DNA from 3 places in the Thauera sp. WH-1 genome. Region 1 is predicted to be linked to each of the others. Evidence: riboswitches for the same ligand, from Rfam matches in the RefSeq annotation. Region 1 holds a riboswitch; each other region holds the start of a gene.
What was found. A riboswitch is a leader RNA that binds a small molecule or an ion and turns the genes downstream of it on or off. The one in region 1 is predicted to bind cobalamin.
Positions count from the first base shown of each region.

Region 2: it holds a riboswitch for cobalamin, as region 1 does, so the genes downstream of both, bluB (5,6-dimethylbenzimidazole synthase) here and ACMV5O_RS08905 (GNAT family N-acetyltransferase) in region 1, are expected to answer to the same signal.
Region 3: it holds a riboswitch for cobalamin, as region 1 does, so the genes downstream of both, ACMV5O_RS03930 (TonB-dependent receptor) here and ACMV5O_RS08905 (GNAT family N-acetyltransferase) in region 1, are expected to answer to the same signal.

Region 1 covers NZ_JBLQGP010000007.1:24,611-29,048, reverse strand. The annotation lists gene ACMV5O_RS08910 (ribonucleoside-diphosphate reductase subunit alpha) at 1-1,425, opposite strand, end outside; gene ACMV5O_RS08905 (GNAT family N-acetyltransferase) at 1,483-2,055, opposite strand; cobalamin riboswitch at 2,212-2,420, opposite strand; gene ACMV5O_RS08900 (sigma-54-dependent Fis family transcriptional regulator) at 2,549-3,919, shown strand; gene ACMV5O_RS08895 (cytochrome c) at 4,026-4,438, opposite strand, start outside.
Region 2 covers NZ_JBLQGP010000011.1:133,742-138,179, reverse strand. The annotation lists gene pqqE (pyrroloquinoline quinone biosynthesis protein PqqE) at 1-491, opposite strand, end outside; gene pqqD (pyrroloquinoline quinone biosynthesis peptide chaperone PqqD) at 460-762, opposite strand; gene pqqA (pyrroloquinoline quinone precursor peptide PqqA) at 825-899, opposite strand; gene bluB (5,6-dimethylbenzimidazole synthase) at 1,079-1,879, opposite strand; cobalamin riboswitch at 1,928-2,122, opposite strand; gene ACMV5O_RS12485 (DUF924 family protein) at 2,234-2,833, opposite strand; gene nirB (nitrite reductase large subunit NirB) at 3,222-4,438, shown strand, end outside.
Region 3 covers NZ_JBLQGP010000002.1:339,516-343,953, forward strand. The annotation lists gene cobT (nicotinate-nucleotide--dimethylbenzimidazole phosphoribosyltransferase) at 1-830, opposite strand, end outside; gene ACMV5O_RS03920 (Uma2 family endonuclease) at 846-1,415, opposite strand; gene cobU (bifunctional adenosylcobinamide kinase/adenosylcobinamide-phosphate guanylyltransferase) at 1,477-2,025, opposite strand; cobalamin riboswitch at 2,118-2,354, shown strand; gene ACMV5O_RS03930 (TonB-dependent receptor) at 2,488-4,438, shown strand, end outside.

The DNA of each region.
Region 1 (4,438 bases):
GAACAGGTCGGGGATCCAGTTCGCGGTGTTCATGTCGTGGGTGCGGCGGCGCTCGTCGCCGGTGTTCTTGCGCAGCTCGAGGAACTCCTCGATGTCGAGGTGCCAGGTCTCGAGGTAGGCGCACACCGCGCCCTTGCGCTTGCCGCCCTGGTTCACCGCCACCGCGGTGTCGTTGACCACCTTGAGGAAGGGGATCACGCCCTGGCTCTGGCCGTTGGTGCCCTTGATGCGGCTGCCGAGCGCACGCACCGGCGTCCAGTCGTTGCCCAGACCGCCGGCGAACTTCTGCAGCAGGGCGTTTTCCTTGATCGACTGGTAGATGTCCTCGAGGCTGTCGGCCACCGTCGTCAGGTAGCAGGATGACAGCTGCGCATGGCGGGTGCCGCTGTTGAACAGCGTCGGCGTGCTGCTCATGAAGTCGAAGCACGACAGCAGCTCGTAGAACGCGATGGCCTGCGCCTCGCGGTCGATCTCGTTGATCGCGAGGCCCATCGCCACCCGCATGAAGAAGGTCTGCGGCAGCTCGATGCGGCGGCCGTCGATATGCAGGAAGTAGCGGTCGTAAAGGGTCTGCAGGCCGAGGTAGTCGAACTGCAGGTCGCGCTCGGGCCGGATCGCCGCAGCCAGGCGGGCGAGGTCGAAGTCGGCCAGGCGCGGATCGAGCAGCTCCGCCTCGATGCCCTGGCGGATGAAGGCGGGCAGGCAGGCGGCATAGCCGTGCTCGGGGTCGGCCATGTCGGCCTGCGCGGTTTCGCGCCCGATGACCTCGACGCGGATCGCCGACAGCAGCAGGCGGGCGGCGACGCGGCCGTAGTCCGGCTCGCGCTCGATCAGCGTGCGCGCGGCCAGCACCAGGGCCTGGCGCACGGCGGCGACCGGCACGCCGTCGTAGAGGTTGTGCAGGGCGTGTTCGAGCACGGTGTCGGCGGACACCCCGTCCAGTCCCGCGCAGGCCTCGCGGCACACGGTGAGCAGGGCGGCGCGGTCGAGCGGGCGGCGCGCTTCGCCATCGACGACGTGCAGCACGGGGCCGGCGCCGCCCGCCTGCGCGTCGGCGTCCTTCTGCGCCGCGCGTTCGGCAGCGCGGCGTTCGCGGTAGAGCACGTAGGCGCGCGCGACGTCGTGCTCGCCCGAGCGCATCAGCGCCAGCTCGACCTGGTCCTGGATGTCCTCGATGTGCAGCATGCCGCCGTCGGGCAGGCGACGGGTGAGGGCGCCGACCACGGTATCGGTGAGTCGGGCCACGATGTCGCGCACGCGCGAGGACGCTGCGCCCTGGCGGCCCTCGACGGCGAGAAAGGCCTTGGTCATGGCGACGGCGATCTTGTTCGGATCGAAGGCAACGACGGCGCCATTGCGGCGGATGATCTGGAAGGCGGCGAGTTGCATGGCGCTATCACGTGCTTCGGCGGGAAGTCGGTCCACGGGTGGTCCTCGTCTGGGTGAGTGCGGATGAAACGGGTTACTGAGGGAAGGCGAGCTTCAGGCGGCCGCGAGGCTGATTGCGCTGGGGGCCGGGCAAGAGTGGGCGTCGTCGCCGGCGTGGGACTCGGCCCGCAGATCCAGCGTCAGGGGGGCGGTGTGGCTGCCGCCAGGCCGACGGAAGCCGCCGGCGGCAGCCATGTGGAGTACCGCCGGGCTGACGCTGTGACACACGATCCGGCCTGCGCCGTGCAGGCGGGCCAGTGCAATGACGTGGTTGAACATTGCTCGGCCCAGTCCGCGCTGGCGATGAGTTGCGGTGACGCTGAGCCCGAAGTCGACCTCCCCATCGCGCACCGCGACATGGGCGAGGGCGACGATGTCGCCTTGTGCGGTGCCCAGACCATGCACATGGTCGCGTGCGAAATCGAGCGTGGCGACGTAGGCGGCGATGCCTTCGTCGCGGATGCCGTGGCTGAAGCGCAGCAGGCGGTCATCGGCATCCAGCGCAAGAAGGTGTTCGAGGATGCGGGGGGCGTCGGCGGGGCCGAAGCGGAACATCGGCCTCAGAACGGCGCCCGTGGAATCGGTCGGCGGTGTCAGCGTTGCAGCGGGGCGGTCGACGGTGGACATGGCGGAGATCCGGTGCGGGCAGGGCGGATCTCCGACGCACGGGCGTGATGCGTCACGCGCATGGCAATGCCATGCGGTGCTGCCGTGCCATCAGGAAAACGAGCAAGTGAAATGGTGTGAGCCATGCCTCTTGTCAGGGACACCCCGCCCCAAACTGTTGAAGGTGATGTGCATGGCAGGTCTCCTGGCTCACGGGTCATCGCCTTGCGCCAGCCTTCCCGGAAAGATTCCAGTGGCAGAGAGGGCGCAGGACTCGCCGATTACAGTTGCGGGGGCAGCTCCGGGTTGGGCGCGCAGGGCGCCGCACCGGATTCCCTTTTCATGCCTGCCGATGACGGCAGACAACCATGAACGGGGCGCAGGGTAGCGCTGGCGCGCAGGGAATGTCAAACAGCTCGGCCACCGCGGCGGTGGATGTCGGCACCCCGCCATTGACCCGCACTCTGCCAGCGCGGCAGACTCCTGCCATCCGCACCGCCGCAAGTGACACATCATGCCGATCGATCCGCGTTCCAGTCCGCGTCCCCTCCCCGAGCTGGTGTCCTTTCTCGAGACCCTCGCCGAGCCACACATCCTGTGTGACCGCGACTACCGCATCATCGCGGCCAACGCGGCCTACCGGCGCGCCTTCTCGGAAGGGCGCAGCGTCGTCGGCAGGTCCTGCTACGACGTCAGCCACCACTACAGCGTGCCCTGTGATCACGCCGGCGAGTCCTGCCCGCTGGCGCGCAGCCTGAAGTCGGGCCAGCGCGAGCGCGTGCTGCATCTGCATCACACGCCGCGCGGGGAGGAGTACGTCAACATCGAGCTGTCGCCGGTGCGGGATTCGAGCGGTGAGATCGCCTGGTTCATCGAGAAGATGGAGCCCATGCATGTCGCGCGCGGGGTGTCCGACCACCGCGGCCTCATCGGCCGCTCGCCCGCCTTCCAGCGCATGCTCGAGTTGATCGCGCGCGTGGCCCCGTCGGATGCCAGCGTGTTGCTACAGGGCGAATCGGGGACGGGCAAGGAGCTGCTGGCGAGCGCGGTACACGAGGCCAGCCGGCGCGCCGAAGGCCCCTTCGTGGTGGTCGATTGCTCGGGCCTGCCCGAGACCCTGTTCGAGAGCGAGGTGTTCGGCCATGAGCGCGGGGCCTTCACCGGCGCCACGGCGCGCAAGCCAGGACTGGTCGAGGCCGCCAGCGGCGGCACGCTGTTCCTCGACGAGGTGGGCGACATTCCGCTCAGCATGCAGGTGAAGCTGTTGCGGCTGCTCGAGACCGGCACCTATCGTCGCGTCGGTTCCACCGAGTTGCGCCGGGCCGACATACGCCTCGTGTCGGCCACGCATCGGCCACTCAAGCGGATGATCGCCGAGGGCAGCTTCCGGCAGGATTTGTACTTTCGCATCAACACCTTTCCGATCGCGGTGCCGGCCCTGCGCGAGCGCGAGGGCGACCTGGCGCTGCTGGTCGACTCCCTGCTCGAGCGCGTCGCGCCGAAACGTCGGCTGCGCCTGTCAGCCGCGGCCTTGCGGGTGCTGCAGGCCTATCCCTTCCCGGGCAACGTGCGCGAACTGCGCAATGTGCTCGAACGCGCCAGCCTGATGTGTGACGGCGAAACGATCGGTGTCGAGCACTTGCCCGAGGAGGTGCTGGTTCCCGAGGACCCGCATGCGCCCGCACAGGGAGACACGAGCGCAGCACCCGCCAGCAGCGCGACGCGGGCAGACCTGGACCTGGCGGAGGTGCAGCGACAGGCGCTGCTGCGCGCGGTGCGAAATCATCGCGGCAGCCGAAGCGAGCTTGCCCGGCGGCTGGGTCTCAGCGAACGGACCTTGTACCGGCGCCTGAAGGAACTGGACCTTACGGGGGGTGAGCCCTGAAGTGGGCGACTTCCGTGCAAGGACCCCGCCTGCCATGGGCGGGACTGCCATAGAGGGTGGGGCAAGCACACGCACGCGCGCCTGGCGCAGGTGCCGGCTCGAGGACTCAGCGACGGAAGTCTCGGTGGCAGGCCTTGCAGCTGTCCTGAACCGCTTCGTACGCGCGGCGCACCTCGGCCGCGTTGCGCCCTTCGGCCGCCTCGAACAGGCCGTCGGTGGTGGCGATGAAGTGCTCCCGCCGCTGTTCGAACTCTGCCGTCTTCTGCCACACCGCCGGCCTGGCCTTGGTCGGCGGGTAGTTGGTGTCGGCGCCGAAGTGCGCCCAGGGCTTGTCGCGCAAGGCCTTCAGCTCCAGCGCCATGCGCGCGAAGGTGTCGGCATCGTAGCGATCGGTGCGCAGCATCGTGCCCATCGGTTCGAAGGTGCGCAGCATGGCCTTGAAGGCCTCCTGGCGCTGCGTCACCGGCTTGTCGGGGTGGGTGTCCTCGACCTGCTGGGAGCAGGCGGCGAGGGCGAGCG
Region 2 (4,438 bases), on a different contig from region 1:
ACCGGCACGTTGAGCACCATCGGGAAACCGTGGGCCTTGATCAGGTGCGCGACCCGGATCTTGAGGTCGAAGGCGCGCGCGCCGACCAGGGTGTCGGTGAGTTCGCGCTCGCTCGACTGCAGCGAGAGCTGGATCTGCTTGAGGCCGGCGGCCTTGAGCGCGAGCAGGCGCTCTTCGTTGAGGCCCACCCCGGAGGTGATCAGGTTGGTGTAGTAGCCGAGCGCGCTGGCCTCGGCGACGAGCTCCTCGAGGTCGTCGCGCAGCAGCGGCTCGCCGCCGGTGAAGCCGAGCTGCAGCGCGCCGAGCGCGCGTCCCTCGCGCAGCACGCGCTTCCACTCGTCGGTGGACAACTCGGCCTTGCCATCGCGGGCATAGTCGACCGGATTGCTGCACCACGGGCACTTGAGCGGGCAGCGATAGGTGAGCTCGAGCACCAGCCACAGCGGCTTGCCCTGCCCGTCAAGCCTGACGACGGATCCATCCTTTGGCACGGAACACCTCCAGGAATTTGTATACGCCCTCGGCGACGCGCGCGTCGTCGCCCGGGTAGCGCTGCTGCAGGTCGGCAATCAGCTCGGCGACGGTGCGATTGCCGTCGCAGCGCTCGATGATGTCGCCAGCGGTCTGGTTGAGCTTGACGATGCCCTCGGGGTAGAGCAGGACGTGCGAGTCCTGCGTCGGCTCCCAGCGGAACAGGTACATCGGGTTGAGCGCGTAGCGCTCGTCCGCGTCGGGCGGGTTCGGGGTCGCGGTGGCGGTCATGCGGGCCTCGGCTGCGGGTTGGCAGGCCCCGGTCCGCCCGCGGGCGGCCGGGCTCGCAGGCGTCAGCGCACGTAGACGTAGGCGGTGACTTCGAAGCCGAGACGGATGTCGCAATACGCGGGGTCGGTCCACTGCATGATGGGTCTCCTCTGGAATGATGGTGGGCGAACCGGCGCGGCGGCCGGTTCGTGGCCATCATCGCCTGCGAGCCGCGCAGCGGGATCCGCAGAATCGGGGTTGGGCCATCGGCAGGATCGCGAGCCCGCGCTCGCGGAAATCATGATTCTTCAGCAAGCTGCACCGGCGTTGACCTGGGTCAACGCGCGATAGGCTGCACCTGGCGGATCGCCTCGGCCAGTTGCTCGCCGGCAGCGTCGGCCGGCCCGCGCCAGCCATCGAAGTGCAGCAGCTCGGTCAGCGGCATGCGCTTCAACCAGCCGGCGCTCTCCAGCTCCGGGCGGGCGTGAAAGTCCTTCACGTAGCCGATGCACAGGTAGGCGATCGGGATGATCTCGGGCGGGATGCCAAGCGCCTCGCGCAGCGCCTGCTCATGCAGGATGCTGACCCAGCCCACGCCGAGGTTCTCGGCGCGCGCGGCGAGCCACAGGTTCTGCACCGCGCACACCGCGCTATAGATGTCCATCGCGCCGATATGGGTGCGGCCGATCACCACCGGGCCGTGGCGGCGGCGGTCGCAGGTGATGCACAGGTTGAGCGGCGACTCGAGGATGCCCTCGAGCTTGAGATTGCGGTAGGTGGCGCGCTTGCCCGCGTCGAACATCTGCTCGGCTTCGGCATGGGCGGCGAGGAAATCGGCGTGGATCCGCGCGCGCACCTCGCGCGAACGCACGAGGATGAAGTCCCACGGCTGCATGAAGCCGACCGAGGGCGCGTGATGGGCGGCGGTGAGCACGCGCGCAAGCACCGCGTCGGGAATCGGGTCGGGGCGGAATTCGCCGCGCACGTCGCGGCGGGTGTGGATGGCGCGGTGCACCGCGTCGCGCTCGGCGGCACTGAACTGCGGGTCGGTCTGGAAACGGGTAGGCGCGTCGTTCTCGAAACGCTCACGCGCGTTGTCGCACAGCGGCGCGAAATGCGCCTGCGTCGGGCTGCTCATGAAGTATTCCCCTTGTCGTCGAGCAGGAGACAGCCGCCGACCAGGCGGCTGTGCAGAACACTTCGAGGCCGGTCTTCCGGCTACGGATCCTCTCGTCCGGGCGCCTTCCCGGTCCTTGCGGACCAGTGGCTGGGCGAACCTTGCCCGGACAATCCCCTTCACGGCGCTGGGCGCGCGGCGGATTGGCACCGCCTTCCCGATTCTCCCGCGCTGATCGCGGGCACCCCGAAGCAATACAGGGCGGATTCTAGCGGGAGCGCCGCCCGGCGGGTCGGATTCGTGGCGCAGTGCCCACCCCACGCTCCACCCCACACCGCCCCTTGCCGCGCGTGGCCGACGCCTGCCGGTGCGGGCTCAGAAGGACGAGCCGGGCTGCTGCAGGAAGGCGGCTTCGTCCGGGCTCGTCTCGCGCCCCAGCGCGGCATTGCGGTGCGGAAAGCGTCCGAAGCGCTCGATGACGGCCAGGTGGCGGCGGGCGTAGTCGACATAGCCGTCGAAGCTGGCCTTGGCGTGCGCCGGCACGCTGGCGGCGAGCTGGTCGAACAGGCGCACGGCTTCACGCTGGTCGCCCAGGTCCTCGGAATGTTCCAGCGGCAGGTAGATGAAGACCCGCTCGACCGCGCGCAGCGCCGTGTCCAGCCCGAGACGCAAGCTCTCCTTCGCCCAGCGCAGGGCCAGCACGTCGAAGGCGAAGGCCGCCGCCTCGCCGCGCCAGATGTTGCGCGGAAACTGGTCGGTCAGCAGGATCAACGCCAGCCGCCCGCGCGCATCCCTGAGCCAGGCGTCGAGTTCGCCACCCGCCGCGCGCGCGACCCAGGGCGCGAAGCGCTGCCTGATCTGCGCATCGACGTCGGCCTGCTTGCGCCACCACAGCGCCGACTGTTGCGCAATCACCGCATCGTCATCGGCGGCGGTACCGAACCAGAAGGCGTGGATCGTATCCGGGGTTTCCATGCGGGCCTCCCAGGGCCGAAGGCGAGGACTGGAAGCATAGCCCACGTGCGCGGCGGCCTGCATTCGCACCACCCTGGTGAGCAGCGGCACCGTTGCGGTGCATCATTTGCCCCCGAGTGCGCGCCGCCAGGGCGAGAACGGCCTGATCCAGGGCATCTGCACCCTGGCACGGTCCCTGCTTTACTGACCCATACCTGCGCCAGCGACGACGCGACGCAGGGCAGCCTCCGCCAACGCCGGTGGGGGCCGGTGGCTCGCGATGCGCGATCCGCCGGCCAATTCCAACCGATGTCGAACCGCGTCCTGCGGGGGCCGTCATGCTTGAGCCGGGCAAGCCCGTGCCCAGGTGTCACCAGGCCGTACGCAGGGCCGAATGAGTGATACCAGCATGAAGATCGTTCTCGTTGGCCATGGCATGGTCGGCCACAAGTTCCTCGAGGAGCTCCGCCAGCTGCAGATCCCCGCTGCGGAGGTCACCGTCCTGTGCGAGGAGCCACGGATGGCCTACGACCGTGTGCACCTGTCCGAATTCTTCGCCGGCAAGACGGCGGAAGACCTCTCGCTGGTCGCGCCCGGCTTCTTCGACGAAGCAGGCTTCACGCTGCGCCTCGGCAGCCGCGCGGCGGCCATTGACCGCCGTGCGCGCACGGTGACGACGCAGGACGGCGTCACCCTGCCCTACGACAAGCTGGTGCTGGCCACCGGCTCCTACCCCTTCGTGCCGCCGGTCAAGGGCAGCGAGCGCGAACACTGCTTCGTCTATCGCACCATCGAGGACCTCGAGGCGATGAAGGCGGCCGGCGCGACCTCGCGCAAGGGCGTCGTCGTCGGCGGCGGGCTGCTCGGCCTGGAGTGCGCCAAGGCGCTGCGCGACCTCGGCCTCGAGACCCATGTCGTCGAGTTCGCCCCGCGCCTGATGGCGGTGCAGGTGGACGACGAAGGCGGCCGCATCCTGCGCAGCAAGATCGAGGCTCTGGGTGTGCAGGTGCACACCGAGCGCAACACGGTCGAGATCACCGACGGCCGCAGCGCCCGCCACCGCATGGTGTTTGCCGACGGCACCCACCTGGAAACCGACATGATCGTGTTCTCCGCCGGCATCCGTCCGCGCGACGAGCTGGCGCGCCAGAACGCGCTGGCGGTCGGCGCCCGCGGCGGCATCGCGGTCGACGACCACTGCCGCACCAGCGATCCGGCCATCCTCGCGATCGGCGAGTGCGCGGCCTGGCGCGACCAGACCTTCGGCCTGGTGGCGCCCGGCTACGACATGGCGCGCATCGCCGCCCGCCAGCTGGCCGGTGATGCCCAGGCCGCGTTTGGCGGCGCCGACATGAGCACCAAGCTCAAGCTGATGGGCGTCGATGTGGCCAGCATCGGCGACGCCCACGGCAGGACGCCGGGCTGCCGCAGCTTCCGCTACGCCGACGAGTGCAAGCAGATCTACAAGAAGATCGTCGTCAGCGCGGACGGCAAGCGCCTGCTCGGCGCGGTGCTGGTCGGCAATGCCGACGAGTACGGCACGCTGCTGCAGATGGCGCTCAACGGCCTCGCGCTGCCGGCCGACCCCGAGTTCCTGATCCTGCCCGCCGGCGACGGCAAGGCCAG
Region 3 (4,438 bases), on a different contig from region 1:
TCGATGGCGTGGGCGACGAGCAGGGCCGCGGTGACGATGAAGCCGTCGACCAGCACCAGCATGCGCTTTTCTGCCGCGCCGAGCATGGCGCCGGCCATCATCGCGATCTCGAAGCCGCCGTATTCGGCCAGCACGGCCAGCGGGTCGCTGGGCCGGCCGCCGCGCGCCAGGGCCTGGGCGAGCAGACTGCGCTTGTGGAACAGGCCGGCGTCGTCCAGGCCGGTACCGCGGCCGGTGACGGTGTACAGCTCGGCATCGTGCTCGGCGCCGACCAGGCAATGCGTGATCAGCGAGGCCGAGGCGGTGTTGCCGATGCCCATCTCGCCGAAGCCGACGCAGTTGCAACCGTTGCCGGCGAGCGCTTGGGCGATGCCGCGGCCGCGCTCCAGCGCCAGGTCGCGCTGCGCCGGACTCATCGCCGGGCAATCGAGGTAGTTCTGCGTACCGGGGCCGATCTTGGCGTCGATCAGGCCCGGGCGTGCGCCAAAGTCGTGATTGACGCCCGCATCCACCACGCTCAGCCCCAGCCCCATCTGGCGGCTGAAGACGTTGATGGCCGCGCCGCCGGCGAGAAAGTTCTCCACCATCTGCCAGGTGACGTCCTGCAGGTAGGCCGATACGCCGGCACGCGCGGCGCCGTGGTCGCCGGCGAAGACCACGATGTGCGGCTGGCGGATCTCGGGTTCCAGGCGCTGCTGCACCAGGCCGATCTGGCGCGCCAGCGCCTCCAGCCGGCCGAGCGCGCCGAGCGGCTTGGTCTTGCGGTCGATCTTGTGTTGCAGTGCAGCGGCGAGCAGGCTGTCGGGCGCGGTGATGGCAAAGGGTGTCATGCGGGTGGTGGGGTCTCAGGGTGCGGCGGTCTGGGTTTGTTGCGCGGCATCCGGCAGGTCGCGATACAACTCGGCCAGCGCGAGTTCGAAGCCGAAAGCAGGCAGGGTGAGGCTGGCGCTGTCCCCGCTCGCTTCGCTGAGGATCCAGTACCCGTCCTCGCCGCGGGTGTAGCACTCGACATGAGGGCGGTCCTGCGACAGCAAGAGCACGGTCTTCAGGCCGGGAAAGCGGCGGTAGGCGGCAAACTTGTCGCCGCGGTCGTAGGCCTCGGTCGAGGGTGACAGCACCTCGGCGATCAGCGCAGGGTCTTCCTTGACCTGGCGGCGGGCACTGTCGGCCTCCGAGCAGGTGACGAAGACGTCGGGGTAGAACAGGTCGTCCGACTCGGCCAGACGCAGGCGGACGTCGGACATGAAGACCTTGCAGCGCGAACCCGCGAAGGCCGTACGGAGTGCAAACGTCGTGTTGAGGCTGATGGCGTTGTGCACATCAGACCCGCCAGCCATCATGGAGGCCTCGCCGTTGAAGAACTCCCAGCGCTCGGGCTGTTCGGCCTCCCAGGCGAGGAAGTCATTCAGCGTCATCTTGTGCCTTTCTGCAGGCAGGCCCATCGCAGTCCCCTGAAACGTCTTGTCGTTCCGCAGTTTAGCCCTGCTTCAGCACCAGCGGCAGGCCGGCGGCGACGAACACCACGCGCGAGCACAGCGCCGCCACCACTTGGTTGAGGCGGCCGGCCTCGTCGCGGAACAGGCGTCCGAGTGGCGTCTCCGGCACCAGTCCGAGGCCGACCTCGTTGGCGACCAGGATGATGTGGCCCCGAAGCGTGGGCAGGGTGGCGAGCAGCGCGTCGCGCTCGCGGCGGAACAGCGGCAGTTCCTCCGCTCCGGCTCCTGGCGGCAGATGGTCGGCGTCGACCAGCAGGTTGCTCACCCACAGGCTCAGGCAGTCGACCACCACGCAGCGCCCCGGGGCGGCCTCGCGGCGCAGCGTGTCGGCGAGCGCGACCGGCGCCTCGACGGTGCGCCAGGCCGCCGGGCGGTCGGCCTGGTGGCGGCGGATGCGGGCCGCCATCTCTTCGTCGAGCGCCTCGGCGGTGGCGATCACCGTCACCGCCAGGCCGGATTCTTCAGCCCGGCGCTCGGCCTCGCGGCTCTTGCCGGAGCGGGCGCCGCCGAGGATCAGTTCGCATGTCATTGTTCTGGCAGGTCCTTGCATCCGAGGAATCTGTATTTTATTGCAGTGCACGATACGCGGCCGTACGGTATCATCCGCCCCCACTGCCCTGGAAGGGGCAGCGCGTTATCGGTGCCCGCGGGCGTTTCTCGCCCAGGGTTAAACGGGAAACAGGTGCGCGGCCCCTCGCAAACGAGGCCGCAATGCCTGTGCTGCCCCCGCAACGGTAAGTGCGCGCAAGGTGTGTCATGCAGCCACTGGGAATGCTCTCCCGGGAAGGCGATCCACCCGTCCGGCCCCGCCGGCACAGCGCACGAGCCCGGAGACCGGCCGGAACGCGAATTGGCGGATGTGCCGCGGGGTGGCGGCGACGGGCGTGGTGGCTTCTTCCTACTCTCTTCGGTTCTACCTGGCTCGCGGTGCGTCCATGTGAAGTTGCCATGGTGTGCGGGGACGCACGGCATGGCGAAGGGAGTACGAACAATGAAGATCCGTCTTGTCGCTGCGGCGCTTTCCGTGCCCGCAGCGCTCTCGTTTTCCGCCCCGACGGCGTTCGCACAGGAGCGCACTGCCGCGCCCGTGGTCGTTTCCGCTACCCGCATCGACATGCAGGACCAAGATGCGCCCTATGCGTCCGAAGTGCATACCCGCGAGGCCATCGAGCGCTCGGGTGCGAACTCGCTCTACGACTATCTGGCGCTGCAAACCTCGCTCCAGGTAACGCCGAGTTATGGCAACCGTTATACGCCGCAAATCAGCATGCGTGGCTACGGCAGCGCGAACGGGCATCAGAACGTTGTCGTTTCGGTCGATGGCCGCAGGCTCAACAACATCGACATGGTGCCGCAACTAATTGGATCGATTGCTCTTGCAGACATCGATCGCATCGAGATCACGAAGGGTAGCGGCGCCGTGCTGTACGGCGATGGAGCTACGGCCGGGACCATTCAGATCTACACCAAGCCACGCGAAGGTGTGCGCCTGGACGCCTATGCAGGGAATTACGGTACGCGTGGTGGCGTGGCTACGGCGGGTATCGTGCGCGATCGGTTCGACTTTTCCGCGACCTTGGACCACGGCAAATTCGGTGGTTTCAGCGACAAGGATCCGTCCGGGCATCGTGACCAGTCGGAGGCCAATACCTGGCGAGTGGCTACAGGTGTGAAGCCGACTGACGGGCTGCGCCTCGACTTCGAGGCGGGCGCATCCAGAATTGACACGCGGTATCCGAGTTCGCTGTCGTTGGCTCAGTTTCGCGCTGATCCGGCAGTGAACAACGGTGGCAACTACACCCGCCAGAGGTTCGATGCTGAGCACTGGAGTCTCGGTGCAGACTATGTGCTGAGTCCCGAGTGGCGGGTCACCGCTCGCCATCAGGACGAGGAGAAGAGTTCCGCGTACGTGCCGTCTCCGGAATCCGAGTACAGGTACCTCGCTGACGAGCTTGCGCTGCAGTTTCAGCGGGGTGGCCTAGCAGTGAACACGGGTGTGCAGCGCTTCGATGGCGAGCGTGTCGATCCGGACGGGGTGACCACGAAGGAGAACTTGGGCTGGTTTCTGCATGGGCAATATGTTCTCGACCGACTCACCCTGTCGGCCGGTGTCCGTCGGGAACACGTTGAGTACGGCTACAAGCCTGTCTTGGGTGCGGCACTAGGGGAGGAGGAGCGTCTGACCTCATGGGAGGCCGGTGCGAACTATCGCGTCGACCCTGCTCTATCGGTATTTGCTAGCTATAGCGACGCCTTCCTGGCGCCGGATATCGACCGCTTTTTCAAGAGCATATACGGCCCGCCTCCCCTGTATCAGTTTGTCGGCAAGAGCTTTAACGGTTTCATCGAGCCTGCGAAGACCCGTACGCTGACCCTCGGGCTTAACCACTTCACTGAGCGCAACCGGTTGAAGGCCGCGCTCTTCTACGCCCGTCTGAAGAATGAGATCTATCTTGAGCCTACGTCCTACAACAACACCAATATCGACAAGTCGCACAAATATGGTTTCGAGGTGCAGAACAGCTTCCAGGTGACGCCGACCGCGGCCGTACTGCTGAACTACGCTTGGACGCTGGCGAGAATCGACCGTGAAGCCGATGGAGGTGGCGCCTACGATGGTAAGGATCTGCCGGGGGTGTCGCGGCACAGCCTGGTTGCGGGTCTCAACTTCCGCGTGGCCGAAAACGGCAGTCTGAACGTCTCGCATGTATGGCGGAGCAAAGCGTACGCCGATGGTGACTTCGACAACAGGAACGCGGAAAAGCAGCGCGCTTACCAATCCACCGATCTCGCGTATCGACACCAACTGACTAAGGGCGTGGAACTCTACGGCGCGGTGAGCAACCTCTTCGATCGCGAAAACGGGTTGTTCCTGGAAAGTTGGAGTGGTGATCGCGTCTACCCTATCGACTTCGAACGCACCTGGCGCGTAGGCGCGCGGC